DNA from 3 places in the Anoxybacillus sp. CHMUD genome. Region 2 is predicted to be linked to each of the others. Evidence: riboswitches for the same ligand, from Rfam matches in the RefSeq annotation. Region 2 holds a riboswitch; each other region holds the start of a gene.
The links. A riboswitch is a leader RNA that binds a small molecule or an ion and turns the genes downstream of it on or off. The one in region 2 is predicted to bind cobalamin.
Positions count from the first base shown of each region.

Region 1 (10,084 bases), on a different contig from region 2:
CGCAACAATATCCCGTAAACTTCCTGATGTCCCTCCAATAAAGACGGCATCTGGATCAGGAAACTGTTCTAAATGTTCTGGCGCTCGACCGTGAACAAGTGTAACATCCGCACGAAACTTTTTCATATTTTTCTGACATATTTCTATGTCATGAGCGTTTTTCTCAATCGCAAATACGGCTCCTTCACGAGCTATTTTTGCTGCTTCAATCGCTACCGATCCTGTACACGTCCCGATATCCCACACGACGCTTTTTTCATGAAGGCAAAGCGCTTGCAAGCTTAAGACGCGAACTTCTTTTTTCGTAATGAGCCCTTTTTCTGGTTTCCGCTGAAAAAACTCTTCATCCTCTATACCAAACGTCCAACTCGGTCCTTTATGGACACGTCGTAAAACAACAATATTTAAGGAAGCGAACATGCCATCTTTCATCTCTTCTAACGTCATGAATCGACAACGTTCGTTTTCTCCCCCAAGGTTCTCCCCAACAAACGCCTCATATTCTGTCATCCCATATTCTAAAAGATATGAAGCAATCGCACGCGGATCGTTCGTTTCATCTGTTAAAATGGCTACTTTTTCTTTTCCATCTATACGCTGAGCAAGCCCTTTTATCGAACGTCCGTGCAAACTAACGACATATGCATCGTGCCAGCTTTCTCCCATTTTCGCAAACGCCCATTGGAGCGAACTGACAGAGGGGTATACTTCAATCGGAACTTTTTTCGCTAAATAACTACCGATTCCGTAAAATAGCGGATCACCGGATGCTAAAATGACCGTTTTTTTCGGCTCGTTTACAAGCGTTTCAAAAAGCGATGATAAGTTGCTTCGAATGACGATTTTTTCCCCTTTGTAGTGAGGAAAAAAAGATAGTTGCCTTTCTCCGCCAACGAGCCGCTCGCTTTCATGAATCCATTGTTCATACAGCGATGGAAGAGAATTTCTTCCATCAGCTCCAATTCCGATTAATTTCATTCGCTCCATCGTTTCGCACCGCCCTTCCTAGTTGTTGTCCTTTTAACGTATAAAGCGTCGTTTCAACGATCATTCCTCCATTCACTTCCCGCAACGCATGTTGACAACAATAATCACATAACAAATCGAAAAACGATAAATATCCTGCTTCGTACATCATATCTCCAACTTGTGACGCGGTATTCGCTTGTTTCACCGCTTCAATGAGGGGTGTCGGAGCACCTGCTTGCTTCGCAACTTCTGCTAAAAATTGAAAGTCAACAGGCGCACTTTTGGAATGAACCATCATGACGCCTTGGGCGACTTTTGAAAATTTCCCCATCATCCCAACGAGCGACACCTTCTGAATCCCAAGCCTTTTGCATTGTTTCAACGTAAATCCAACAAAATCGCCCATTTCAATAAATGCTTCTTCTTTCAAATGAGGATATTGTTTCATCGCATACGTTTCGCTTCTTCCGCCTGTCGTGAGAACAACGTGATCACAACCGCAAGCAACCGCCACTTCGAGCGCGCGTACAATACTTGCTCGGTACGCGGACGTGGAAAACGGAACGACGATGCCGCGAGTTCCTAAAATAGAAATGCCACCAACGATCCCAAGGCGCGCGTTTAACGTTTTTTTCGCTATTTCCTCTCCATTTGGAACAGAAATGATAATGCGTACTCCACGTGTTAAACGATGCTCGGTCAGTAAATGACGGGCGACGTCCGTCATCATTTGACGCGGTACGGGATTGATCGCCGCTTCGCCAACTGGAATAGGCAATCCCGGTTTCGTTGCTCTTCCGACTCCTTCTCCTCCGTCAATATGAATTCCTTCTTCCGTCCAGCAAACCGTCGCAACAATAGAAGCACCGTGCGTCACATCAGGATCGTCTCCCCCGTCTTTCACCACGGTCGCGCTCGCTCGATCTTTCTCAATTTCACAAGAAACGATCGGAAAAGTGACTTCTCGCCCGATCGGCAACATAATTGTCGCTTCTGTTTGTTTCCTTCCAGTAATAAGCGCACATAACGCCGCTTTTGTCGCAGCCGTTGCACATGCGCCAGTTGTATATCCTTCGCGCAATTTTTCTTTCTCCATACTTATTCTCGCTCCGCTAAAATAGACAAGGCATTTAAAGCGGCAACCGTAACCGTGCTCCCCCCTTTTCGTCCAACGTTCGTAATAAACGGCACGTCAAGCTTTGCTAATTCCTCTTTCGATTCCGCTGCCGAAACAAAGCCGACCGGTAAACCGATAATGAGCCCGGGGCGCGCTTCACCTTCTTTCACGAGGCGAATAAGCTCAAGAAGCGCTGTCGGCGCATTCCCGATCGCAAATATCCCTCCATCTGCCTCCTTTACTGCTTTGCGCATCGCAACAATCGCGCGCGTCGTGTTTAATCGCTTCGCCTCTTTCATGACGTCATCATCAGAAATATACACGTGCACACTCCCACCATATTTTTCAAGACGTGCTTTATTAATTCCAACTTGCACCATTTGCACATCAGCGACGACTTTTTTTCCTGCGCGGATCGCTGAAATGCCCGCTTCAATCGCACGTGGATGAAACAATAAACTTTTCCCTAATTCAAAATCGGCGCTCGCATGAATGACGCGCTGAACAACCGCATATTGTTCGTTTGAAAACGAGTGTTCCCCGATTTCTTCATCAATGATTTGGAAGCTCTTTTGTTCAATTTGTTCTGGTTGCACCGTTACCGGGCGAAACGTTGTTCGAAAATCCATTTATTTTTCTCCTTTCATTTTTATTTCTTCCAACGCGCGAATGACGTCAGAAAACTCATGATAAACGACAGGATAAGAAAGTTTCGGACGGCGAATAACGACCGTTTCAATGCCAAGTTCTTGGGCTGCAGCAATTTTTTCATCGACAAATCCAACTCGTCCACTTTCTTTCGTCACAAGAAGCGTCACACCGAAATGTTGCATCAAAGCGATATCTAATTGTTTCGTAAATGGACCTTGCATCGCGATAATGTTTTCTTGCGGAAAGCGCAATCGTTCACACAATTCCATGTTGTCTTTTCGCGGCAACATGCGGGCAATTAAACGAACATCAGGAAGTGGAAGCAACATATCAGCAAAAATCGGCAACGTTTTACTGCCCGTCGTCAACATCACTACCCCTTTTTTATTTGCAGCATACTGTGCTGCGGCTTCATAACTATCAACAAATGTGACGCGATCATACGTAATGACGCTTTCTTTTCGTTCATACCGAATATACGGGACATTTGCTTCTTCTGCTGCTTTCATCGCTTGACGCGACGCTTCTTCTGCAAACGGATGGCTCGCATCAACAATTGCTGTCACTCTATGTTGCTGGATAAGCTGAACCATTTCACACGCTGTTAAACGCCCGACATGCGCATGCAATCCAACATGTGCCATTTGTTCTGCTGCATGCTCTGTCACAACTGTTGCAAACACGTCGTATCCAGCATCGCGAATCGCTAGCGCTAACTGTCTCGCATCGCTTGTTCCTGATAACATCATAATCATTCGTTTCACCTCAATGGTCGTGATGATGGTGGTGATGGTGGTGGTGATGATGTTGAGCGACATGAATGCGATATTGACACGTATCGCAATTCATTTGCACGGAATCACTCATTGCTTCTTGTAACCGATCGAGCACAATCGTCTGTAGCGACGGATGAAAGCCGAAATAATGCCCAAGTATAAACGAAATGTGCGGATAAGCGCTTTGAAACTCGGAAACTTTCTTTTCTAATCGCTTAATGAGCACGCCTGTAAATAAAAAGTAAGGTAAAATAACGATTTTTTTTGCACCGAGCTTGACACATCTTACGACTGCCTCATCTAATGACGGATTTGTGACGCCCATAAACGCAGGTTCAACGATCGCCTGTTTATTTCGCTCCCAAAATAAACGGGCAATTTTATATAAATCGCTATTGGCATCTGGATCGCTCCCGCCGCGCCCAAGCAAAATGATCGCTGTATGCTCATCTAAAACAACCTCTGCTTCTTTTAAACGATCTTGTAAAATCGTAAACGTTGCATCGTGAATGCCAAGCGGTCGTCCATACGTAAACGAAACGTGCGGATAGCGTTGTTTCGCTTCGTCAATGGCTGCTGGAATATGTAATTTCGAATGACCAGCTGGTAACAAAATAATTGGAATGATGACGACATCTTTCGCTCCCTGTTCCACACAATGGGCGATGCCGTCAATGACCGATGGAACACCAAACTCTAAAAAACATGTATGCACATAAAACGTTTCATTGATTTGCGGACGGATCGTTTGTACAAACTGGCGAACTTGTTCGTTCCCTTCTTCATCACGGCTTCCGTGTCCAACAAATAAAACAGCTTTCATCTTTTTCACTCCCCACATGCAGCCGACTCTACTTTCATTGTTTGTCCGTAAACAAAGCCACCGACTTCCCTTTTTCGTTCAAAAAATTTATGAAAACGTTCGTTTGCATATCCTTCTTTTTTGTATTGCTCAATAATACGTGCGATCGTGGCAACGATGTCATCAGGGTGAATTCCTTCAGCAACAAGCTGACCCGGATGAGCGTTTCTTCCCACTGTTTTTCCTCCTAAAAATAAATCAAATGCCCCTTTTCGATAAACGACGCCAATATCTTCATTTACTGCACCGTAACACGCCATACCGCACCCATTAAATCCGAGACGTAACTCTTTCGGCAAAGACGTCCCACCAAATTGCTTGTACAACTGTTCAGCATAAGGAATGGCATCTTTTTTCTCACCGTCGCAAAAATCGCACGCTTTCATCATAAGCACATCCCCCACTGGCGCAACCGTTAATCCTGCTGCTAAAAAAGAGGCAATGACTTCATCCGGCCTCTCTGTTTCCATTGTCACCTTTAAATAATGATCAGGAGTATACACAATCGTCCCTCGTTCCCCAACGATGTGTGCAATGTTCGTCATTTGTTTTGGTGTCAACGTTTTGTTTGCCACTCCCGGACTAACCGCTACTTCTAACCGTTCCATCTTTTTTGGAGACGTCACTTTTTCATATGCTTCTTCCGCTAATGTGCGCACGTTCGCGAGCGCCCACGGTTCCGCTTCTGGCCGTAACCGTTCATGCGGCTTTAACGGTTGAACAGCGCTTGATAGCGTATATTTTCGCTCGTAACCGCGCGGGGTAATTATCAAACCATCATGAACGAATGTAGAAGAGTTTCCAATAATAACAGTCGTTAGCATACCAATCTCATGTTGTAACATATCTCCTAAATTTGTAATGACGACATGTTGCCGCTCGCGATACGCGCTTTTGACAAGTCCAACGGGCGTATTTGGCGAGCGATACGTTAATAAAATGCGCTGCGCCTCAACGATTTGTTGCGTACGGCGGCTACTTTTTGGATTGTATAGCGCAATGACAAAATCCGCTGCGGCAGCCGCTTCAATTCTTTTCGCAATCATATGCCACGGAGTTAAATGGTCGCTTAAGCTAATCGTACATGCATCGTGCATAATCGGCGCCCCTAACAAAGCAGCGCAAGAATGAATCGCTGAAATACCTGGAATAATTTCTACTCCGACTCCTGTTTCTTTTTTCCATCCTTTTTCAATTAACACTTCATAAACGAGTCCCGCCATCCCATAAAGTCCAGCATCTCCGCTTGAAATGACAGCTACCTTTTTGCCGCGCTCCGCTTGCTTGATCGCCTCTTGGGCTCTTCCTACTTCTTCCGTCATTCCGGTACAAATGACTTCTTTTCCATGAATGAGATCCTTCACTAAATCAACATACGTTTTGTAGCCGACAATGACATCGCTTTCCTCTATCGCTTCACGCGCCCGTTTTGTCATATGATCCACACTTCCCGGTCCAAAGCCAACAACAAACAATTTTCCCGCCATACATTTTCACCCCTTTTTCCATCGTTCAATCCATTGCGCGAATTGTTGTTCAGTATACGTTTTCTTTTCATGCTCCCATATGCGTAAAAGAAGCGGCAATGGGAAATGAAGTTCACGAAATATATTCGTTTGCGTAAATACAAAGGCGGGTGGTCCATGCAAAACGATGCGCCCATCATGCATGACAAACACTTCGTCCGCCCACTGCCAAACAAAATCGAGATCATGTGTAATAACGACAAGCGTCGTACCTGCTTCGTGCAACTCATTTAATTTACTGATTAAGCGCTCGCTTTGCAAACCGTCTAAATAAGCAGAAGGCTCATCGACAATAAGTAAGCGAGGTTGCGGAGCCATAGCTACCGCAAGCGATAACCATTTTTTTTGTCCAAGACTTAAGTGGTGAATCGGTATATCTCTCCATCGATGAAGTGAAAACTGCTCCATCACTTCATCCATCCGCTCGCGATTTGATTGCAAACTAATCGCCAGTTCTTCTTCAATGGTCGGAGCTAAAAATTGGTGTTCTGGGTTTTGAAAAATGACGCCGACATGTTGTCGTAACTCGCGCCTTAACCGCCGATCTTCTACCTTTTTTCCTTCCCAATACACGTCTCCTTTCGTCGGACGGTAAATGCCGTTTGCATGAAGGAGCCATGTCGTTTTTCCACAACCATTTTTCCCAATTAACGCATATTTTTTCCCACGCTCAATCGTAAGCGATACACCTTTTAGCACATATACGCCGTTTTGGTACGTATAATGAACATCATGAAACGTTAACATATAAGCCCTCCATCATAAGTAAAACAACGAGCCACACACATGTTTCGATCACATATTTTCGCGGCAATTGTTCGTCCGCACAAATCGGAAAAACAAATGATGCGTTCCTCGTCTCTTGTGCAATGATCGTTGCTTCATAGTCGCGCATCGTTTGGCGAAACAGTTGTGCAACAGCAAGTGAGGCGAGGTGCCAACTTCGTTCGTCATTTTTTATTCGCACCGTCATAAACAATTGCATCGCTGCTTTTTCTAACACAAAAATGAAGCGATACGTCAACAACAATAGCTCAATAAATGCTTTCGGGACGTGCCATTTGCTTAATGCATGAGCAATGCGAAAAAACGGCGTTGTGATCGCGAGAAAAAAGAGAGTAAACGAACTTGCCAATGCTCGCAAGCAAATCGTCGCCACTTCCGCCATATTTTCGCTGACAAAATGAATCGTCCGATCAACGGTAAAAAGAAGTGGCACGCAGCTTCCGATCATGATAAGAACCATAACAATAAAAAAGTGAACACAAACACGCCAAGGTAAGCGCGCATGATAAAGAAGCCAGACGAATAGCCAAACGATAATGATACAGCGAACGACATTCGTTCCACATAACGCCCATATGAGTAACATACACGTAAGCATCAATTTAAATGTGACATTTAATTTAGCAAGCTTGTTTCGGTAAGCCCATTCATCAAGCCAACTAACCATTTCGCTGTCGCCCTTTATATAGCCCGATAATATATCCAATCACTCCCGCACCAAGCGCTGCTTGTACCGAAAATAGTAACGTCTCTACCTCACCGCCTGGCGGCTCAAATAAAACATGAAACCACGGTTCATAATGCGGGGCGATTTGTTGAATCATTTCTTCCGCAAGCGTATCAGCCCCAGCAAACTCCGTATTTTTCACAATAAATAGCGGCAACACGATCAACAATGCAGCAATGAACAACAATATACGATTGTTCATTTGAAAGACACCCCCCTCTCCTTTAACACGTCTAACTCTCGCTTCGAGTACGTATGCAAAAAGTTCCATACGACGACGGTAAGAAGTCCCTCCGTGATCGCAAGCGGTACTTGTGTCACCGCAAAAATGGAAGCGAATTTTAAAAATGCGCCCCATACGCCGCTTGTCACATCTGGAAATGCTAGGGCGAGTTGAAACGACGTCATGACGTATGTCGCCAAATCAGCCATCATCGCCGCTAAAAAGACGGAAATGCGCAGCGATATTCCACACTTTTTACATAGAACGAACAAGACGTACGCAACGAGCGGACCAACGACAGCCATGGAAAACGCATTCGCACCAAGTGTTGTCACTCCGCCATGCGCAAGTAAAAGCGCTTGAAACAATAGCACCGCCGTACCAATGACCGTCATCACGAACGGTCCGAATAAAAGTGCACCAAGACCTGTCCCAGTCGGATGAGAGCTACTTCCTGTAACAGACGGGATTTTTAACGCCGAAAGAACAAATGTAAACGCCGTAGCTAAAGCAAGCAATAACTTTACTTCGGGCCTTTGCCTCATCAAACGCGCAACGTTGCGCATACCGATCAAGAAAAACGGTAAAAATAACAGCCACCAAACGAGCGCCCACTGCCAAGGCAAAAATCCTTCCATAATGTGCATCGCATATACAGAAGGCGAAAGCGCAAATAAAATATAGATGGTTACGCACGCACTAGCGAAAAAAAACAACGGTTTCTTCACTTTTCCTTCCCCCTTGTCGCAACGCTATGTTCAGGTATGACAAACCCTCCATCGTATGTGTACGTCACATAATCAAGCAATACTTTGCCATCTTTTACATGTTTTCGTACAATATCCCTACCGACTTGCTCATCAATCGTACGATACCAAACACCTTCTGGATAAACGATGACGACACATGCATCTTCGCAGCGCCCGTTGCACCTCGTCCGCGTCGTATGAACGCGCCCATGTAACTGCAACCGATCAATTTCATCGCGAATCGCTTGTGTCACCTCTTCCCCTCCTTTTCTCATGCAGCTTCCTCCATTGCAAATAAGCATGTGATGTGTCGTTCCTTGTAAATTCCATGTTGCCATATATGTCGCCCCTTTTTTCAAAATAAAAAAAGCACCCCTAGGTAGAGGTGCAGAAAAAACGAAATATTCAAACAATCATGCATTCACAACCGTTGCTTTCCATCGTCTCCGCACGTCCACCTATATTCCCGTAGGCAGCCGACGTATCGCAAGCAGGCAGGTCTCCTGGCTTAGGTTCATCATTTCGTTGCGCCTTCCCAAAAATCAGTGGCATATTGCAACGAAACTCCCCATCACAGTGGCGGGTACCGCGACGGCTTTGCACCGTTCTTCCCTTTTAAGCATACGGACGTATGCACCGTACTTGCTCATCATATATATTTTTTCAAAGAGCGTGAATGTTAAGAATATAATACACCATTTTTTTCTTCTCGCCTAGTCCATTTACAAAAAAAGCGCCCTCTATTGAGAAGGCGCTTTGTAGTAGTCGCATGAAAACCGTTTGACGAGCGTATGCGGAATAATGATGCGTTTAATTGGCTCATTCGGGTTTTCGATTTGTTGAATTAAATTTCTTGCTGCTTCAAAGCCGAGCTGGAAAATGTTAATGTCTACCGATGTTAATGGCGGACGGGAAATTTCTGATAAAAGCACGTTGTTAAAGCTCACGATCGACAAATCAGCTGGTACGCTTAGCCCCATTTCCGCAAGCGTATTTAATACACCGAGCGCCATTAAATCGTCGGCGACAACGAGCGCAGTCGGCGGTTCTTTCAATGAAAGCAACCCTTTCATCGCCTCTTGGCCGCCTTCTTTTAAAAATTCTTCATGTACAATGTAATCTTTTCGATACGTCAGCCCGGCCGATTTCAACGCTTTTTCATATCCGCGCAAACGATCCATCGTCACAATGAGATTGACGTTTCCGCCGACAAAAGCGATGCGCTCATGACCGAGTTCAATTAAATATTCTGTCGCCTCGCGTGCCGCACGCACGTTATCGTTATCGACATGTGTAATTTCCTCCGCTTTTTTATGCGGTTTCCCGATGACGACAAACGGCACGTCTTCTTTTTGTAAATACGCCATAATTTTATCGTTCGCACGCGAATATAGCAAAATGACCCCATCGACGCGTTTTCCTTGCACCATATGGACGACACCTTCATAAATTTCCGCTTCCGTCTCCCCTGTCGACAACTGCAACGCATATTGTCGATCATGCACCGCTTTGCTAATGCCGCGAATGACTTCTGGGAAAAACGGGTTTTGAAACGCTTTATCGGCTGAGCTTGGCATAATTAAGCCGATGACTTGCGTCGATTTATTTGCTAAACTGCGGGCGATAAAATTCGGATGATAGCCGAGCTCTTTCATCGCTTCGCGCACTTTTTTCTTCGTCTTTTCACTAATGCGCGGA
Region 1 covers NZ_SDLG01000003.1:70,794-80,877, forward strand. Annotated here, with positions in the region: gene cbiE (precorrin-6y C5,15-methyltransferase (decarboxylating) subunit CbiE) at 1-987, opposite strand, end outside; gene ETB99_RS02795 (cobalt-precorrin-5B (C(1))-methyltransferase) at 953-2,065, opposite strand; gene ETB99_RS02800 (precorrin-8X methylmutase) at 2,068-2,715, opposite strand; gene cobK (precorrin-6A reductase) at 2,716-3,492, opposite strand; gene ETB99_RS02810 (sirohydrochlorin chelatase) at 3,503-4,336, opposite strand; gene cobJ (precorrin-3B C(17)-methyltransferase) at 4,342-5,862, opposite strand; gene ETB99_RS02820 (energy-coupling factor ABC transporter ATP-binding protein) at 5,869-6,648, opposite strand; gene ETB99_RS02825 (CbiQ family ECF transporter T component) at 6,632-7,354, opposite strand; gene ETB99_RS02830 (energy-coupling factor ABC transporter substrate-binding protein) at 7,347-7,616, opposite strand; gene ETB99_RS02835 (energy-coupling factor ABC transporter permease) at 7,613-8,365, opposite strand; gene ETB99_RS02840 ((2Fe-2S) ferredoxin domain-containing protein) at 8,362-8,724, opposite strand; cobalamin riboswitch at 8,863-9,043, opposite strand; gene ETB99_RS02845 (LacI family DNA-binding transcriptional regulator) at 9,127-10,084, opposite strand, start outside.
Region 1: it holds a riboswitch for cobalamin, as region 2 does, so the genes downstream of both, ETB99_RS02840 ((2Fe-2S) ferredoxin domain-containing protein) here and metE (5-methyltetrahydropteroyltriglutamate--homocysteine S-methyltransferase) in region 2, are expected to answer to the same signal.

Region 2 (10,084 bases):
GCAACCATCCATCTTCATCAATCGCTTCGCGCGTCGCGGAAGGATTGTTGTAGTATCCTTTCATGACATGATATCCGCGGGTACATAGCTCACCTTGCATACCAGGTGGCAATTCTTTATTTGTTGTTGGATCAACAATTTTCACCTCGACGTGAGGGAGGGCACGCCCTACAGTTTCAACACGTAACTCAATCGGATCATCGGTGCGTGTTTGCGTAATAACCGGTGAGGACTCTGTTTGACCGTACGCAATCGTAATGTCTCGCGCCCCCATTTTTTCGATGACCGCTTTCATCACTTCAATTGGGCAATTCGAGCCGGCCATAATGCCCGTGCGCAAAGAAGATAAATCATATGATGCAAAATCCGGATCGTTTAATTCAGCAATAAACATCGTTGGCACGCCATGAAGTGCTGTGCATTTTTCATCTTGCACTGTTTGTAATACTTGCTTCGGATGGAATTGCTCAAGTGGCACCATTGTTGCCCCAACTGTCACACAAGCGAGCGTACCGAGCACACAACCGAAACAATGAAAAAACGGCACAGGAATACATAAACGATCTTCTTTTGTCAGTTTCATACATTCCGCAATATAATACGCATTGTTCACAATGTTATGATGTGTAAGCATAACGCCTTTTGGGAATCCTGTCGTTCCTGAGGTATATTGCATGTTGATGACATCATGTGGATCGAGGGAATTCATTCGTGCATCGAGTGCTGCGTCTTCGACATATTCCGCCATGGCTAAGAGGTCATTCCATGAAAATGTTCCTGGATAACGTTGTTCGCTTAATACGATGACATTTCGTAATTGTGGAAGACGTTTCGCTTGTAGCTTTCCGGGTTCACAGTAAGCAAGTTCCGGTGCAATATCGTAAATCATGTCGATATAAGAGGCATCGCGATACTGTTCCATTAAAATAATCGTTGTCGCATCAGATTGTTTTAACAAATATTCGAGCTCGGCTGTGCGGTAATTCGTATTGACCGTAACAAGTACCGCTCCCATTTTCCCTGTCGCAAACTGGCACGCAAGCCACTCCGGTTTATTCGTTGCCCAAATCGCCATATGTTCTCCTGCTTCAATGCCAAGTTTCATCAACCCTTTGGCAACAAGGCGACAATAATCATTAAATTGACGATATGACCAACGCAACTGACGATCTGCATATACAACTGCCTCATGATCCGGATGAATGGAAGCCTTTTGCTCAAGCAATTGACCAACTGTAATATGAAGCATACGCCCCCTCCTTTAGCATCCTAATTGACGTGCAATAACGAGCCGTTGAATTTCCGATGTTCCTTCGCCAATTTCCATCAGTTTCATATCGCGGAGATGACGTTCGACACCATATTCTTTCATATATCCATATCCACCGTGAATTTGAATCGCTTGATTGCAAATGTGAAATCCTGTTTCAGAAGCAAACAATTTTGCAAACGCTGCCTCTTTTGTAAACGGCTTTCCTCGGTCTTTCAACCACGCTGCTTTGTATACCATATTGCGCGCAAGTTCGAGCTGCATCGCCATATCCGCAAGCTTAAATTGAATCGCTTGAAACTTGGCAATCGGTTGGCCGAACTGTTTTCTCTCTTTTGCATATTGAAGTGCTTTTTCAAATGCAGCTTGTGCGATCCCAACGGCTAATGCTGCAATCGAAATACGTCCGCCATCTAGCGTGTATAAAAACTGCTTAAATCCTTTTTTCGGATCGCCTAGTATGTTTTCTTTTGGTACGCGCACATCTTGCAATACAAGTTCGCACGTATTCGATGCGCGAACGCCCATTTTGTCATAATGGCAGTTAATCGTAAAGCCCGGTGCATCTGTTGGAACGATGAAAGCAGAAATAATATTTTTTCCTCGTTCATCTTTACCAGTGACAGCGGTTACAATAACTTGGCGCGCATAGCCTGCATTTGTAATCCAACATTTTTCTCCGTTAATGACGTATTCATCGCCATCTAAAACGGCGCGCGTTTGCGTTCCCCCTGCGTCAGATCCTGCGTTTGGCTCCGTTAATCCGAACGAACCGAATGCCTTTCCTTTTGCCATTGGCACGAGCCATTTTTCTTTTTGTTCTTCTGTTCCGAAATAGTAAATTGGGCTTGCACCGAGCGATACAGCTGCCGCATAACTTAACCCTGTTCCGCCGCATGCCCGACCAATTTCTTCAACCGCAATGGCGTAAGAAATCGTATCTCCTCCCGAACCACCATATTGTTCAGGGAACGGAATACCAAACAGTCCAAGCTCGCCCATTTTTTTGAATGTGTCAATTGGAAAAATGGCTTCCTCATCCCATTTCGACGCGTATGGGGCAATTTCCTTTTCCGCAAAATCGCGAACCATCTCTTTAATCATTTGTTGCTCTTTCGTTAATTCAAAATGCATCGCCTTTCTCCTCCTTTATAAAAATGAAAATATATGAAACCAACAAGCCTGTTTTTGTTTCAAACCGACTAGTTGGTCTGTACGCTATGCAACACTCATCACTTGTCGCCTACATGCGACAAAAGAAATGATGAAACGTCTTCATCTCGCTTCGCTTCCTCTGTCAAGAGCGAATGTAAAATTAAATCATTGAAAGCAGCAGCAATTTGTTCAATCGACATCGGTCCATCAGGCTTATACCATTTATACATCCAGTTCACCATCCCGATAATCGACAACCCTGCAATTTCAACAGGCACTTCTGTACGAAACTGCTTTGCTTCAATACCTTCCCGAAGCACTTGAAAAATAATTTGTTTATATTGTTCACGTTTTGCATTGATTTTTTCAGCGTACTCCGGCTTTAAATACGCTGCCTCTTGATTGAACACCGTAATGTGTGGTTTATATATGTGAAAAACTTTAACAAACGACTGAATGATCGCACATAGCCGCTTAGTTGGCGTCTTATATTTTACATATGCTTCTTGCGCTTTATTTAGCACATACGTAATAAATACATCATGTATGTGATAAAGCAGTTCATCTTTTGACTTAAAGTTATGATAAAATCCTCCCTTTGACGCGCCACACTCCGCAACAATGCGGTCAACCGTCACCCCATGATACCCATATTTTTCGAACAACGTAAGCGCCGTTTCAATAATGCGATCCTTTAGCTGCTTCTCAACCATACGCGAGAACTCCTTTTCGTCTTATTTTAGCACAATTTTCTGAAAAGTTAAATGTTTTCACACAGAAAAAACTAGCGCTTTTATTGCGCTAGCTTCGTTTTCATATACGGTCGCAAAGTTGAAAATGGAATAAAAAATTCACGAATACCTGCAGCGTACGGGGCAATCTCGTATAATCCGTAATAAATGACAATGCCGTCACTTGTTATATAGTAAGGCTGATCATTTGGCATCTTTTTTACAACATCGATGGCATTATCAAAATACAAGTCGTTTTCTTTTCTTATTTGTGCAATCACTTCGTTCGTAATCACTTGCTTATAGTTCGTTCCCTTTTTAAATAAATCGCTAAGTTGTAACGATTTTCCTTCATGAAAATCAAAATTATTTGGCACTTTAACTGTCATTCCGTGCGCACCGCCTGTATAGCTATATAACGTCACCGGGATGCTTAATATGCCATGTTGATTGTACGTCACTTCATAATTGCTGACTGCTGCATGCAATCGATATGGAAATCCTTCCTTTTTGCTTATTGCCATATTTTCTCGCGCTTGCTTTTCTACTTCACGCTTTAAATCAAGCGACTCCTTACGCAATAAACGATTGACTTGGCGCTGGAAAGATTGGTTGATCGATCCGGATACGATCGGAATGTTCAAATCGACTTCCATCAGTTCATTTGTATATTTTATTTGCTTCGTTGTCACATGAAGTGGGTGGCTGTACGCTGTCAATATAAATAACATCAACACCATCATCCATATGTTTCGTTGTTTGAACACGATGTTCACCTCGTTTGTTTTACCGAAAGTTTGCGTTAAAACAAACGAATTTATGCATTACTATTATTTTAACATTTGTTTCACTAACTCTCGATTTCGCTCCTTAAACGCTTCGTGATGTGAAGATACCATCGCATACGGATCGGCAGTGGGTTCAATGAAACGTTTCGCACTATTTACCGCATTCGCTGCGTCTTGGAAAGCACCTGTAAGTAAATATAACTTTCCATCATATTTTGAAATATCGCCAGCTGCATATAACCCCGGAACAGAACATTCTCCTTTTGCATTTGTCGCAATATAATATTCGTCAACCATTTGAATGGGTAGTTCACTATTGGCAAGCAATGAGGCATCTCGTTCATATCCATGGCTAATAATGACATCATCTACATCGAGTTCAAACACATCGCCCGTCTCATGATTTGTCAATACCACTCGCTCAATCATTTCATGGTTGGGGCTGGCAACTAATTTTGTAATGGACGTATGGAAAAAGCAAATGGCAGAACTATTTAATAATTGCGTCGCTTGCGCCTCATGTCCTTTTAACGATTCATTACGATAAGTGACATATACTTTTTTCGCAATTGGCACGAGTTCATTTGCCCAATCAATCGCTGTATTCCCCCCACCCGAAATAATCACCGTTTTCTCTTTAAATTGTTTTAACGATTTCACCGTATAGTGTAAATTTGTAATCTCAAACTTTTCTGCTCCTTCAATTTGAAGTTTTTGCGGCTTTAATATGCCACTTCCTACCGCAATAATGATCGTTTTCGATATATGTCGTTGACCAGATGATGTTTGTAAAATGAATATGCCGTCTTCTCTTCGCTGAATCGTTTCAACTTTTTCATTTAATACAACGGTCGGATTAAAGGTAAGCGCTTGTTTAACAAGTTGTTCGCGTAATTTCTCTCCTGTAATCGGAGCATGCCCGCCAACATCCCAAATCATTTTTTCTGGATACACATGCAATTTTCCACCTAACTGCGACTGATATTCAATCAACTTCGTTTTCATTTCTCGCAATCCACTATAAAACGTCGCATACAGCCCTGCTGGTCCACCGCCAATGATCGTCACGTCATACAATTGTTGCTCCATCGTTATCACCCTTAAATTTGATTATCATTCTCATTTAAATATACATCTTTTTTCAAACTTTTACAATGTAAAAAGACAGGCTGATGCCTGCCTATTTTTTACCTGTGTAAAGGAAAATGGCGTCACGGAAAAATTCCGCCGTTCCTGGTTGTTTCTGATCGTAGTATGCTTTAAATCGTTCATCATCCACATACATTTGTGCCAATCCTGCATGTGCTTCTTTTGAGTAATGGTCCCAAAAGTACCCTATGTTCGTATTTCTTTTCTAGTTCCAATAACTGTTCGTTTGTTTGCTCAAGCAATTGCTTTAATCGCGCCGCCCGCTCTTCGTATTGCATTTGCTCATGAGACGCAAACGCAAACAGCTCCGATTCTCCTGCTTTTGAGGCAATATCCGCCTGTTTTTTCCGCTTTTCCGCCAGCTGCACAGCTTCGCGATATTCGCGCGCAAACTGCTCTTTTAATACGTATTGCCGCTCAAGTAGCTTTCGTACTTTTTCTACTTCTTGTTCGCATTGGCGTAAGTATTCATTTAGCACCGCAATCGGATTTTTCTTTTCTTTTTCGTCCAACCATTCATGAATATCTGCTGCAATCATCGTTTTCATGCGAGAAAGTAAACCCATTGTTCTTCGCTCCTTTAATAATGTTTTTGTAGCTCCGCCCATTGTTTTTCGAAGTTCACGAACGGATCGTCAACGACTTGCACCACTTCTTTCGGTTCGTTCCATTTTTTATACACGACATACAGCACATACGCTGCGACGATAGCAACAAGCGCCGGCACATTCGACACGCTTACCATCAGCGCAGCCAAGCCAATGAGCGCCCAAACGATTTTGCCGAACGTCGAATCGGCTTTGAAAAACTTTTTGACCGCATAGTACAAAATCGCCAAGCTGATCGCTAATCCAATGAGCGGCCCGAGGTGAAACATAAGCACGAGTACCGCCATTCCACCTGCAAGCAATAACCCGATTTTTTTTAACATCCCTTTCGCCTCCTTCCTTGCTTTCATCTTACCGATTCTCATCTTTGTTCATCATGTCCCATAGCTATATTTTCAACTACGACTCAAGGCGTATTTTTAAGTAATAAAGGTCTTTTCAATGAAAAAGAGCCGCCATAAAACAAAGCGGCTCTTGTTATAGACCATTTGTTACAGTTCAATCGAACGATCTGTTTGAATTAAAGTTACTCATACGTTTTTTATAAGACAGTGGTGTCATTTTCATATATTTTCGGAATCGATCAATAAAATAACTTGTACTATTAAAACCGACTTGGTAGGCAACCTCTGTAACATTCAAATGATCTTTTTGCAAGAGAATTAAACTTTTTTGAATTCGATACTCTATTACATAATTTAGTGGTGTTTTTTTGAGAAATTTTTTAAAGTATCTACAACACTCGGAACGGCTCAATTGGCCAGCTCGGGCAATATCTTCTAAAAGTATTTTGTCTGCATAATGTGTGTGTATCCAATCTAACATTTGTTTCATTCGATGGCTCTTTAGCATTTCCATCCGCTCGTACTTTAATTGAAAACCATTCATAACTAAATTTTTCCAAATGAATGTTAACTGGATAAAGATGTCTAGTTCATAGTATAAGGATTTTTTCCGTATCAATTCGTTTATTTTTCTGACAGCATCCAAAATATTTTTCCCCCATAGTTCGTTTGGATGTAATTGTAAGTAAGATAAATTAGTCGCTTGAATATATGGAGTTACATAGGTGGCATAAAGTTCTTGTGACAGTATAAAGCTAGGCGAAACGTTTAAGCAAATATAAGCACAATTCGAATCATCCATATCTTTTGCCATATGCAGACAGCCACTATTAATAAACAACCCTTCTCCTTCTCCAACAACGATATTTTCCCCATTAACTTGAAAAATGGATTGACCCTTTATAACGAGAATAAATTGTAATTCGTCATGCCAATGGAGCGGTATATATCCATGAACGTTTTGATTAATAATTGTCTCGTAACATGCAACTGGCAACGCAACCGTCCGATGTTCAGTTAATTCTTTTAAATTTCGATCAACCATAAAATCCTTTATTTGCACACTATCACCTCAATATAGTGATATTTTTTTATTCAATCTTTGTATGATTTATAATGTATTTTGTCTTATTATACAAACTATCATAGTACTATTTTTATATTCCGAGGTGAAAAATGAATCATGAATAGAAAAAAAGGATTATTTTTAGTCATCACCGGAGCATTATTTTGGGGGATTGGGGGAACTGTATCAAAAAAACTTTTTCAGTATGGCATCGATGTAGATTGGCTTGTAACGACAAGATTACTCGTAGCTGGTTTTTTACTTTTAATCGTTCAATTTGTTAGGAAAGAAGAGCGCACACAAATATTTTCCGTTTGGAAAACGAAAAAAGCAGTTATCTCATTGATTACCTTCGGATTGCTCGGTATGCTGGCTGTTCAATATACGTATATGGCTTCCATTAAACATGGTAACGCAGCTGTCGCCACATTATTGCAATATTTAGCACCTGTTATGATTATCATTTACTCCGTTTTTCACAGACAAGCTACTATAACAAAAAGAGATGTATTGGCTATTTCGCTCGCCTTAGTTGGTTGCTTTTTCTTATTAACAAACGGTTCTGTTTCCCAACTATCTGTACCACTGCTCGCAATTGTTTGGGGTTTTTTATCTGGCATCGCTTTAGCATTTTATACTCTATATGCTGTTCCTTTACTGAAACAATATCATTCACTTGTCGTTGTCGGCTGGTCCATGGTGATTGGCGGCTTAGCACTAAGCTTTGTTCATCCACCCTGGCAAATGGATTTTAAACACTTAACCATAGAAACGTACTTATACTTAATTTTCGTTATTATATTCGGTACAATGATTGCATTTTGGTTTTATATCGAAAGCTTACAAAGTCTCTCGCCTAAAGAATCAAGCCTATTAGGCAACATTGAACCACTCGCCGCTGTTTTAACAACCGTTTTTTGGTTAAAAGAACCTTTTGGTTTTTTTCAATGGATTGGCACAGCTTGCATTATTACTATGATGTTATTGATAGCATTAAATAAAAAATCCTCCATAGCTGACCATCAATATGCATACAAATCAAAAAATTCACAAACGTTAGGGTGATTACTACATTATTTTTATGTTTTATGTAAAAATACATTAATATTTCTGTTGAAAAAAACAAAAAGTTCGTTTATTCTGAATTTTATACAATAACATAATAAGTTCACGCAACAGGTGGTTCACACATGCTGTGAATCTTAAAAGGGAAGTTTGGTGAAAGTCCAACACGGTCGCGCCACTGTGATGCAGAGCTGTTTATCACAATCCACTGTTTCATTTGAAATGGGAAGGAGATAAACAGCGATGAAGCTAAGTCAGGAGACCTGCCTGTTGTATGCACTTACGACCTACGCGTCATAGGGAGGAGTGAGGACATATGATCTTGAGGCACTTCATGTATCTCAATACGAGCTAGCTATGCCCTCCTTCTGTTTGGAAGAGGGTTTTTTTGCTTGATTGGGATATAAATAACTGGAGGTGCTTAACTTGTTCATTCGTAGTTCAAATGTAGGGTATCCGCGCATTGGTGAAAAAAGAGAATGGAAAAAAACATTAGAATCTTTTTGGAATGGGCAAATAGACAAAGATCAATTCACAAAAACAATGGAAACGATTCGACTCGATTCCATTCGTAAACAACTTGAGAAAGGAATTGATCTCATTCCGATCGGAGATTTTTCTTTATACGATCACGTGCTAGATACCGCATTTATGTTTGGGTATATTCCCAAGCGATTTCAACAAATAAACGATACGCTTGAGCAATATTTTGCAATGGCACGTGGGACAAATGGGCAACATGCGCTTGAAATGACGAAATGGTTTAATACAAATTATCACTACATTGTGCCTGAAATCGGGCAAACGAAGCCGAAATTAGTGGATAATCGCCTATTGAAAGAATACAAGCTTGTAAAAGAAACATTCAATTTAGAAACAAAGCCTGTATTACTTGGACCGATTACGTTTCTTTTGCTTTCTAAGCAATACGCGCGACACGAGTGGCGCAAACATCTCGCACAATTAGTTCCTCTTTATGTGGAATTATTCAAACAACTAAGCGAAGCGGGCGTGTCATTCGTCCAAATCGATGAACCGATTCTCGTTCAAGATATAGACGATGACATAGTCGATGCATTTCGTGATGTATATGAAGTTTTTCATCGCGATGTACCAAATATAAACCTTATTTTACAAACATATTTTGATAGCGTATCGCATTATCGTGAAATCGTTGCTTTACCTGTCGCAGGCATTGGGCTTGATTTCGTGCATGACGATGGCGAGAACATGAAAAACATAAACACGTACGGATTTCCGAAAGATAAAATATTAGTTGCTGGGATTGTAGACGGTCGCAATGTATGGAAAAGCTCGCTTGCCCAAAAAGCAACGCTCCTTCATCATTTAGCAAACGTTGCCGAACAACTGATCATTCAACCGTCTTGCAGCTTACTGCATGTTCCTGTCACGACAAAACATGAACATGCATTGCCGACGGAGCTTGCTGGGGCTTTATCATTTGCCGATGAAAAATTAGATGAAATACGTATGTTGACAGAGTATATGAACGGAAACGTAACGATCGACGAGCTAATCAAATACGATGAACAAACAAACGTTTATTTCGCCAAACTTCACCACGAACAAGAACAAACAGCCGAAACCGTTCCGGTAAGCCGCGTGCCTTACAACGAACGACGAAAAGTACAACAAGCACATTTACAACTTCCGCTGTTGCCAACAACGACGATTGGAAGCTTCCCACAAACGAGCGACGTGCGCCAAGCTCGAATGAAGTGGAAAAAAGGCGAATGGAACGACAATCAATATAAGTCGTTTATAAAAAAAGAAATCGCAAAATGGATCGACATTCAAGAGCAACTTCAGCTCGATGTGCTTGTCCATGGCGAATTTGAACGTACAGATATGGTGGAGTTTTTCGGTGAAAAACTGCAAGGCATGGCA
Region 2 covers NZ_SDLG01000022.1:23,886-33,969, forward strand. Annotated here, with positions in the region: gene ETB99_RS12400 (AMP-binding protein) at 1-1,249, opposite strand, end outside; gene ETB99_RS12405 (acyl-CoA dehydrogenase) at 1,262-2,404, opposite strand; gene ETB99_RS12410 (TetR/AcrR family transcriptional regulator) at 2,503-3,138, opposite strand; gene ETB99_RS12415 (DUF3298 and DUF4163 domain-containing protein) at 3,219-3,923, opposite strand; gene ETB99_RS12420 (NAD(P)/FAD-dependent oxidoreductase) at 3,987-5,033, opposite strand; partial or broken gene ETB99_RS12425 (TipAS antibiotic-recognition domain-containing protein) at 5,125-5,283, opposite strand; partial or broken gene ETB99_RS12430 (PspA/IM30 family protein) at 5,285-5,659, opposite strand; gene ETB99_RS12435 (lmo0954 family membrane protein) at 5,674-6,024, opposite strand; gene ETB99_RS12440 (AraC family transcriptional regulator) at 6,200-7,108, opposite strand; gene ETB99_RS12445 (DMT family transporter) at 7,229-8,176, shown strand; cobalamin riboswitch at 8,272-8,461, shown strand; gene metE (5-methyltetrahydropteroyltriglutamate--homocysteine S-methyltransferase) at 8,603-10,084, shown strand, end outside.

Region 3 (10,084 bases), on a different contig from region 2:
TCGTTGTGTTAAATGATGAACACATAACAGAAGAGCAATTAAAGCAATTTTGTATGAATAAACTCGCAAAATATAAAGTGCCAAAACGAATTCAAGTTGTTGACCATTTGCCGCGCAACGCTGCGAACAAGCTGATGCGTCATGAGCTAAAAAAATGGGTCGAGGAGGCGTAAAAAGCCTCCTCTTATTGATATCCTTTCGCTGTTTCTTTCGTAATTTTTTCTTTAAACAGTTTATAACTCCAAAGTTGATAGCCTACGACGATCGGTACCATAACGATGGCGACGCCGAGCATAATTTTTAAGTTCAATTCGCTTCCTGCTGCTTCAAAAAGCGTTGTGCTATATTCATCGTTGATGCGCGAAGGAAGCATGTTTGGGAACATACCGATAAAGCCTGTTGCCATAAGTGTGAAAATAGTTAAGCAAATGTTTGCAAATGCAAGCCCGATTCGTTTTTGCCATACGAACAATAACATAAGCAACGCACATACGAAAGTAAGGGCAGGTACGATCCAAAGAATCGGAGCTTTCGTAAAGTTATCAAATAGTGTTGTCCGATTGCTTGTCGCAACAAAGAAAAGAGATAGTACGACAGCAGCGACAACAGAAGCTGGCCGTGCAATTTGATATGCTCGTTGTGCCACATCACCAACAGTTTTAATCATAATCCATAAAGCGCCAGATACAATGAATAAGCTTGTGAACAACAATCCACCTAATAGCCCGTATGGATGTAGCAAGCCGAGAAATGTTCCTTCATACCCCGAAGGTCCGATTTTTAAACCGTAAAATAAATTAGCAAAGGCGACGCCAAATAAAAGTGCTAAGGAAACACTACTAATTGTAAATGCCCACTTCCAACTTGTTTGCCAACGTTTCGACTCGTCTTTATGCATAAATTCTAATCCTGCTGCTCGGAAAAAGAGAGCGAATAAAATAAGCATCATTGGCGTATATAAGAAGCTAAATAAGTCAGCGTAAACAGCTGGAAACGCAGCAAATGTAGCTCCGCCCGCTGTAATTAACCATACTTCATTGCCACCCCAAAACGGTCCAACCGCTTCTTGTAGTTGATTTCGCTCTTGACGGTTTCTCGCTAAAAACGGAAACAACATGCCTGTACCGAGCGTATATCCATCTAACACAAAGTATATCGTCCAAATAAGTCCCCATAGACCAAACCAAATGATCGCAACTGTTTCATGAGACATGTTGCATTTCCCCACCTTTCGTAGCCGCGGATGTGTACGGTCCTTTTTTTGCATATTTCAACATTAAGTACACGTCAGCAATAAGCAAAATCGTATAAAACACGACTAAGCTGACGAGCGAGAAAAGGATTTGTGAGAGCGAGATTGGCGATACTGCCTCAGCTGTACGCATGAGACCATAAACAGTCCACGGTTGACGTCCGACTTCCGCAACGACCCAGCCAGCATTGATCGCAACGTACGGTAACAAAACGGAATACATGACTACCTTTAAGAAGCGTTTTGATTCAATTAATTTATTTTTACGATACAAGTAAAACCCATACCAACATAAAGCGACGAAATATAGTCCGAGTGCGACCATTAATCGAAATGAGTAAAACACAATATTGACGTTCGGTCGTTCGTCTTTCGGAATTTGATCAAATCCAACGACTTTTCCATCAAACGAATGCGTATAAAAGTAACTTCCAAGCTTCGGAATCGTTAAAAATTCAACGATATTTCGTTCGTTTTTTGGATCCGGAATTTGAATAATATGAAAAGGTAACCCCTCTTTCGTTTCCCAAACAGCTTCTAGTGCTGCTCCTTTAGCAGGCTGCATCTTTGCCGCAAACGATGCTGATTTATGACCGATAAATGGTGTTGCTGTTGTCGCGATAAGACCTAGAATAAGTGCATACTTAAACGATTTTTCGAAAAATACGACATGCTGCTTACGCAACAAATGCCATGCGCTAACAGCCATCACAAAAAACGCTCCAACAATATAACAGCTAACGATTGTGTGCACAAACATATGCCATGCATATGGATTTGTTACCACTTCCCAAAAGTTTTGTAGTTCGATGCGACCGTTTCTCTCAATATACCCGACCGGATTTTGCATAAACCCGTTTGCTGTAATAATCCAAAGTGCTGAAATGTTTGTACCGAGCGCAACCATCCAAATCGAAAACGCACGAAGTTTTGGTGAAATTTTATCCTTCCCAAATAGCCAAATCCCCATAAATGTTGATTCTAAAAAGAAAGCAACGAGCGCTTCAATGGCGAGCGGAGATCCGAAAATATCCCCCATATATTTCGAATACTCAGACCAGTTTGTACCAAATTGAAATTCCATCGTAATGCCTGTGACTACGCCAAGGACGAAGTTAATAGCAAACAATTTCCCCCAAAAATCTGCCATTTGTCGATAAAGCGGATTTTTTGTTCGTACATGTTGTGTTTCCATCCATGCAATTAAAACAATAAGACCAATGGTCAACGGGACGAATAAAAAATGATAGAAAACAGTAATGGCAAATTGAAAACGGCTTAACAAAAGTACATCGCTCATATATCCCCCTCCAACGATACAAAATGTTTTTTTACTATGTATAAGAGTAACCCTAAGACGTGAAGAAGCGGTGAGGGAAATGTTGCAAAGCTGTGACGATAATTTAAAAAAAATGTGTCTATTTACTATGATTAACATGAAAAAGAGGAAAACCTCCTTGCAATGGGCAAGGAGGTTATTTTCACTCGTTTGGTTGGAACGTTTTACAGTCTGTTTCTGTCGAGCTCGTCGCTGTGGAGCCAGCATGGCTTACGACATAGATTGCGTCTGCACTACATCGATTGCCTTGCGACCAAAACTGACAGTTTTGCACCTCACAAAGTACATCTTTTGCCACAACCATTCCCTCCTTTCTTTATGCTGATGTTAGTGTAGACAAAACATTGGCAAGACATAACATGAAAAAATGAGCAAAAATAATGAGAATTTTTATCATTATATGTTGACATAGATAATCATTCTCAATTAGAATGAAATTGTGCAAGATAAGACAAAAAATTCGGAGGGAGTTATATGTCATCATTATTAGTTGTTGGAGCAGATCATTTAGGAAACATTACCGATAAATTAAAAAACTCAGGATTTCAGGAGATTATTCATTTAGATGGTCGAAAAGTGAATATGGTGAAGCGACAAATTCCAGAGCATGTCGATATCGTATTTGTCATGACGGATTACATTAACCACAATTTAGCAAAGGTCATTAAACAAAAAGCAAAAGATCAACATAAGCCGATTTATTTTGTAAAGCGTTCATGGAGCTCGATCCAAACGGTTATTCAACAAATGGGGGATGAACTAAGGGGGAGATGACGTTGTGGCAACCGTTTTTAAATGAAGTATTAACTTATCATTACAGCATATTTCCACCTCATCGTTCATCACTTACGTTGCTAAAAGGAATTGAACGGGCAACATCATCGTTTCCGATCGCTTCTTGTGACTCTCCCGTTACATATTATAAAACGATAGCGCAAATGACGGATTACTTGCTTCGCTTTGTTGCGAACGATCAGTCGTTTGTTCATATATTTGACGAGCGTGCAGCATTTATAACTGCATCTTGTACGTCTGAAACATGCGTTGTCCCATCATGTATGAATGTTTTCATTTTTGATTGCACCCCATCATTGCACGTATGTCGCCAATTTGAAGAGCGGTTCGGACAAAAACCGAGAGCAGTACGAATGTATTACGTCATGAAAAATCGTTTATTTCACGTCGTATTGAAAAACGAAGCATATTTTACACACTTATTATAAAAAACCGGGCGACTACCCGGTTTTTTTACAATTCATCAAACCCGTTCACATCGGTTGTTTTCGTATATGAACGTGGACGGGCTTCAAAAAAGTCGGTTTTGCCTAAGTTCACATTTTCATCGCTAAAGACGCGAATCCAAGGCATGCTATTTTCATCCGCGTCATAGCGATCGTCTAATCCAAGCATGCGCAACCGTTTATTTCCAAGATATTCGATATATTTTTCCATTTCGATGACGTCAATGCCATCAATATCGCGCAACACAAAGCGCGACCATTCTGTTTCGTAACGAATGGCTTCGTCGATATAGTCATATATCCACGCAGAAAACGCTCCATTTTCATCAATTTGTGGATTTTCCCATAACACTGCGCGTACAAGTTGAGAAATAAAGTAACTATGGCATAGCTCATCTTTATTAATATAACTAATCATCGTTGATGTTTTGAGCATTTTTTGGTTTCTTGCCAAATTGTAAAAAAAGGCAAACCCAGAATAAAAATTAATCCCCTCTAAGACGAGCGAAGCGACGAGCGCGCGGCAAAACGTCTCTACCGTTGGTTGCTCGCGAAATGCTTCATATACGCGAATGACGTGTTCATTTCGCTTATAAATGTGCGGATTTGTTCGTGCCATTTCAAACGCGCGATGTTGCTCGGATAATTTTTCGATCGAAGCAAGAACGTACGAGTACGATTGATTATGAACGACTTCTTGCTGTTCGATAATCGAAAAAATTGCTTTGACGCTCGGATCGGTAATGTATTCTTTCATCGCCCCAATAAAATTTGGTTGAACAGAATCTAAAATTGAAAGCAAGCCGATAATGTGTAAAAATGCATCCCGTTCCCGTTCACTTAACGCATGCCATTGTTTAATATCATCTGACATATTAATTTCAAACGGCGTCCAAAAGTTGCCGAGCAACATTTTGTATATATCGTAAAAATGGCTATATTTAATATCGTTCCAGTTTAAAATGCCGCTTGCTTTTCCATTGATAATGCTCGTTGCTTTATTTGGATGCGACGGCTCGAGCAATTTTACTTTCGTCAATAACAAAACGGTCAACCTCCTCTAGTAGCTGTTGTACGAATACAGTCGGTAAGTGTTGTTGATGGCCGCGCGGTGATTGTTCAATTTTTAACGTGCCGAGCACAGTCGTCACTTTTCGTAAATGGTACTCCATTTCATCGACAGCACGGCAATAGTATGGCCACATTTGATCTCCTGTGCCAAACAGCGCAACAGGAGGCAAAGGAAGATTTCGTTCTTTGATAAGAAAACGAAGTAGCTTCCTCATTTCATCTGGAAGTTGTCCATTTCCCCATGTATATGAACCGAATAAAAGAAGGTGTGTTTCACGGATAAGCGACTCGATTGCAAATGCGTGTTGAACATCGATTGTTTTTACAGCGTGTCCGTACGATCGAAAAGCTTGTTCAATCAAAAAGGCGACTTCTTTTGTGTTACCAGTTTTTGATGTGTAACAAATAAGAACGTTCATTTGTTTCTCTCCCTTATGATGAGCAAACGTCGCATTCTTCAATTGTTACGGCAGTGCTGCGAACGTAATACGTCGATTTTAACCGTTCTTTCCATGCCGTTAAATGTAAATCCAAAAGATCTTTCGCTTTAATCGTGTTGTATACGTAAAGATTAAAACTTAACGACTGATCGACATGTTTTTGTCTAGCGGCATTTTGACGAATGCTCATCTTTTGATCCACTTCATAGGCATTTTCGTAAAACCAAAATGTTTTGGCATTTAAATCAGGAACGGTAACAGGAATTTTATAATTTTTCTTTTCTTCAAAATATAAGCGATTAAAGACAGGGTCGCATGACGCCGTTCCGTTTGCTAAAACGGATGTCGAAGCGTTTGGCGCAGGCGCCATGAGATACCCATTACGTATCCCATGTCTCATCACTTGTTGCTTTAACTCATCCCAATCTAACTCATCGTGGGAATGATAACCGCGAAGGTCAAAATATTTCCCTGTATGCCAATCAGAACCTGCAAACTCCGGATATGCTCCTTTTTCTTTCGCTAATTCCATGCTTGCTCGAATCGTTAAATAAGCGATTTTTTCAAATAGCTTGTCAGCGAAATCAACGCTTTCTTCGCTATTCCACTTGATTCCTTTTAACGCCAATAAGTGATGCCATGAAAATGCACCTAGACCGATTGCCCGATATTTTTTATTTGTCATCACCGCTTGCAACACTTCAATGCGATTTTCGTTTAAGTCGATGACGTTATCGAGCATACGCACTTGAATCGGAATTAATCTTTCGAGTACATCGTCTTGTACGGCGCGAGCGAGATGAATGCTAGATAAGTTACAAACGACAAAGTCGCCTGGCTTTTTATGAATAATAATTTCACCATCTTGCGTATACTCTTTTGTTACGGTAGTCGCGCTCATATTTTGCATAATTTCCGTACATAAATTGCTAGAATAAATCATGCCCGCATGTTTATTTGGATTCATTCGATTCGCTTCGTCGCGATAAAACATATAAGGTGTACCCGTTTCTAATTGTGATTTTAAAATGCGCTTCATAATTTCAATGGCAGGTACACGTTCTTTACTTAACTCTGGGTGATTGATACATTCTTCGTATTTTTCGCGGAACGAACCACACCCTCGTTCTTCATCGTAAAAATCTTCAAGACCTAGCGGATTCCCATCTTTATCTTTCCACCCCATCACTTTTTTCACTTCATGTGGGTCAAATAAATACCAATCGCCACGCTTTTCGACTTGTTCCATAAATAAATCAGGGATGCATACGCCATAAAATAAATCATGGCATTTTTGCCGTTCATCGCCGTTGTTTAGTTTCGCGTCTAAAAATGAGAAAATGTCTTTATGCCAAACGTCTAAATAGACGGCAATACTTCCTTGTCGCGTACCAAGCTGGTCAACCGATACAGCGGTATTGTTTAATTGACGCATCCATGGGATGACACCAGACGATACGCCTTTAAATCCTTTAATATCCGAGTTGCGTGCCCGAATTTTACCTAAATATACACCAATCCCTCCACCGCCCTTTGATAAACGCGCGACGTCTGTATTTGATTCATAAATGCCGGTTAAGCTATCGTCGACTGTATCAATGAAACAACTCGATAATTGACCGTAAGATTTACCTGCGTTGGCGTACGTTGGTGTAGCGACCGTCATGTATTGGTTCGATAACGCCCAATACGCTTCTTTGACAAGCTCCATTCGTTTTTCTTTTGGCTCATTCACCATCAGCGTAAGAGCAATGGTTAAAAAACGTTCTTGTGGCAACTCATAAATTTCTCCGTCATATCCTTTCGCTAAATAACGATCAACGAGTGTGCGTAATCCGATGTATGTAAATTGCTCGTCTTTTTTCGGATCGATCCATGTCCCCGCTTCTTGTAGTTCTTCTTTCGTATATCGTTCAAGTACAAACGGATCGTAAATACCGAGATCAACGAGCATTGTTTGTAACTCATAAAAGTAGCGGTATGTGTCGGATACATCATAACCCCGATTTATAGCAGCCTCATTGTATAGCTGTTGTAAATAAAGGCGTGCTGCGACAAACGTCCAATCAGGTTGTTCTACGGTGATTTCGTCAAGTGCATTTAAAATGAGTTTGTTCATCATGTCATCGTATGATTTTGTATACGTCAGCGACCGTATCGTACGCTCGATGTATCGCTCGCTTGATAAGTGTGGAAAATCTTTGAAAATATGAAACAATAATGTGCGGGTCGTTTCTTCATTTACTTCTGTTTGTTGTTTTATGTACACCATATAACATCCCTTCCCCTAGAAAATAAAAAAATCCGCTCTCGTTGAGCGGATGAAACGATGGTAAAAGCATGCCTTTTTCCATCGTTTCATCTTCTCAATCCCCGAAGAATATGAAACGATACAAGGAAGGCAGGTCTCCTGACTTGCGCTTCTTCCTACTTTGGATTCCTTCCCATATATGCGCCATAAAACAGCTGACATATACAGTGGTGTTGTTTCCATTTCGTCTGCGCACACAGTTGCGGGGACAGTTCTGGATTCGCACCAGATTCCCTATTAAGTCCGTTTGGACACCTTCGCTTGTCGGTTTCAATATATAGTTATTATCTTGTTTATCATCACAATATATTGTGTAAAAAAGGTTTACGTTTAAAACTATAACGAAAAATCTCAACATTTGCAATCATTATTTTTCATCCTTTGCTACATAGCGTCGATCTTTCATAAACAGCCGCCAAAAATAAATGAATCCTGGAAATAAAATTGCAAAACCAACGATATACGTCAAAAATAAGGCACGAAACGTATTCGGGTGTGTAAATCCCGACTCAATGGTTACATTCGGATAAATCATATACGGTAAATGAGCTTTCCCATATGCATAGCTCGCACAAAAATATTGTAAAACGATCGCAACCACCGCAAGACGCGGTATTCCGCGTCCATGTTTCTTTTTCCGTGGGGGAAGAAAAAGCGCCCCGCCAGCTAAAAGGAACAATATGACGGAAGCGACAAGCCATGGCCAATGAGACATCATTCCATCGTATAGCCACCGTGCTTCATTTCGCATCGTAATCATAATCAACATCGAGGAGAGAAGGGCGAATGGTCCTATAATAAGCGCATCGCGACGATAGATCGCATATGCCTCCGCTTCATTCGCTTCATTTGAGTAATCCGCTAATAAAAGCGAAGAAAGAAAAAGTGTGCTTGTAATCGCAAAGGCAATAAACGCATACTCATGTGGGCTTGTAAATAGACGATCGAGCCGAAGACGACTGACACCATTCATTGTTTCAACGAAAGACCCATGTGTAATGGGCAAGACGCTAATTAAAAATGCTGGAATAAGCAAACCGCTTATGCCTGAAATGTAAATGAGCACTTTTTCATATTTAGGGGCAACGTGCGAAAAAACGAGAAATGCACTACGAACGGTCAGCAAAAGTAAAATAATACTACCAGGGATAAGCAAGATCGTTCCAAGTATAAACGTCGCCCCAGGAAAAAAGCTAACGAGCGCTACGACGATGGCGACGATAAAGACGTTCGTTACTTCCCATGTTGGCGATAAATATCGATTTGCGATTTTCGTTGCTTTTGTTTGTGGACGATTCATATATACCATCGACCAAAAACCTGCTCCGAAGTCCATCGTCGCCATGACGGCGTAAATAAAAATAAATCCCCATAAAATTGAAATCGCAATTAATTCATCTGTCATCATCTTGCTCCTTTCTATATGTGTATAGACAACTGTTGTTCAATCGGATGGCGGCGAAAATACGATCGCAAGACGAGCACGACGGCGATGAGTAAAAATACGTAAATGGACGTAAATAAAAGAAAAAGTGTTCCCAAATTTGTTGATTGTGTTACAGCTTCTGCTGTTGTCATCATGCGATAAATGACCCATGGTTGTCTGCCTGTGCAAGCAAAAATCCAGCCAAATTCAATGCCGAGAAGAGCGAGCGGCCCAGCAGTAACAACTGTCCGCATAAACCAGTTTGGAAATGTATATTGTTTCTTTATGCGATACCAAATGAATCCGACAGTTGAAAGTAGGAGAAGAAACATGCCAATTCCGACCATGGCGTTAAAAAGTGTATGGACGAATAGAGGGGGCCACCATTCTTCTGGAAAATCATTTAACCCGACAACGACGGTATCGAAGCGATTACCAGCTAAAAAGCTAAGCAACCACGGAATTTCAATTCCCCATTTTACTGTTTGCGTTTCGCGATCTGTAAAACCACCGATAACGAGTGGAGCGTGTGACTGCGTTTCAAACAATCCTTCAGCAGCCGCTAATTTTTCTGGTTGATATTCATGAAGAAGTTGAGCTGATTCATGTCCGTTTATTGCCGTGAGTAAAGAAAATACGCCACCGACTGTTAACCCGAGCATCAGTGCTTTTTTATGAAAAAGCTGAATGCGCTCGTTATGTTTATTTTTCAACATCTTGTAGGCAGCGATGGAAGCGATCGTAAACGCTCCGGTCATATAGGCGGATAAAACAACGTGTGTGGCTGTGACGGCAAAGCTCGGATTAAAAAATGCTTTCCATGGATCGACGTCAACAATTTGTCCATTTTCGATGCGAAAGCCTGTCGGTGTACCTTCAAAGGCATGTACGTTCGTAATTAAAATGGCAGAAGCAGCTGCCCCGATGGCCACAAATATTAAGCTTACGATGCGCATCGTTGGTGAAATGCGGTCAGCTGCATATACGTAAATAGATAAAAATAA
Region 3 covers NZ_SDLG01000009.1:80,382-90,465, reverse strand. Annotated here, with positions in the region: gene ETB99_RS08365 (o-succinylbenzoate--CoA ligase) at 1-173, shown strand, start outside; gene cydB (cytochrome d ubiquinol oxidase subunit II) at 185-1,213, opposite strand; gene ETB99_RS08355 (cytochrome ubiquinol oxidase subunit I) at 1,203-2,552, opposite strand; gene ETB99_RS08350 (DUF1540 domain-containing protein) at 2,734-2,889, opposite strand; gene ETB99_RS08345 (DUF2325 domain-containing protein) at 3,066-3,365, shown strand; gene ETB99_RS08340 (diverged REC-like domain-containing protein) at 3,362-3,814, shown strand; gene ETB99_RS08335 (ribonucleotide-diphosphate reductase subunit beta) at 3,840-4,877, opposite strand; gene ETB99_RS08330 (flavodoxin domain-containing protein) at 4,831-5,322, opposite strand; gene ETB99_RS08325 (ribonucleoside-diphosphate reductase subunit alpha) at 5,336-7,615, opposite strand; cobalamin riboswitch at 7,728-7,928, opposite strand; gene ETB99_RS08320 (cytochrome d ubiquinol oxidase subunit II) at 8,022-9,059, opposite strand; gene ETB99_RS08315 (cytochrome ubiquinol oxidase subunit I) at 9,074-10,084, opposite strand, start outside.
Region 3: it holds a riboswitch for cobalamin, as region 2 does, so the genes downstream of both, ETB99_RS08325 (ribonucleoside-diphosphate reductase subunit alpha) here and metE (5-methyltetrahydropteroyltriglutamate--homocysteine S-methyltransferase) in region 2, are expected to answer to the same signal.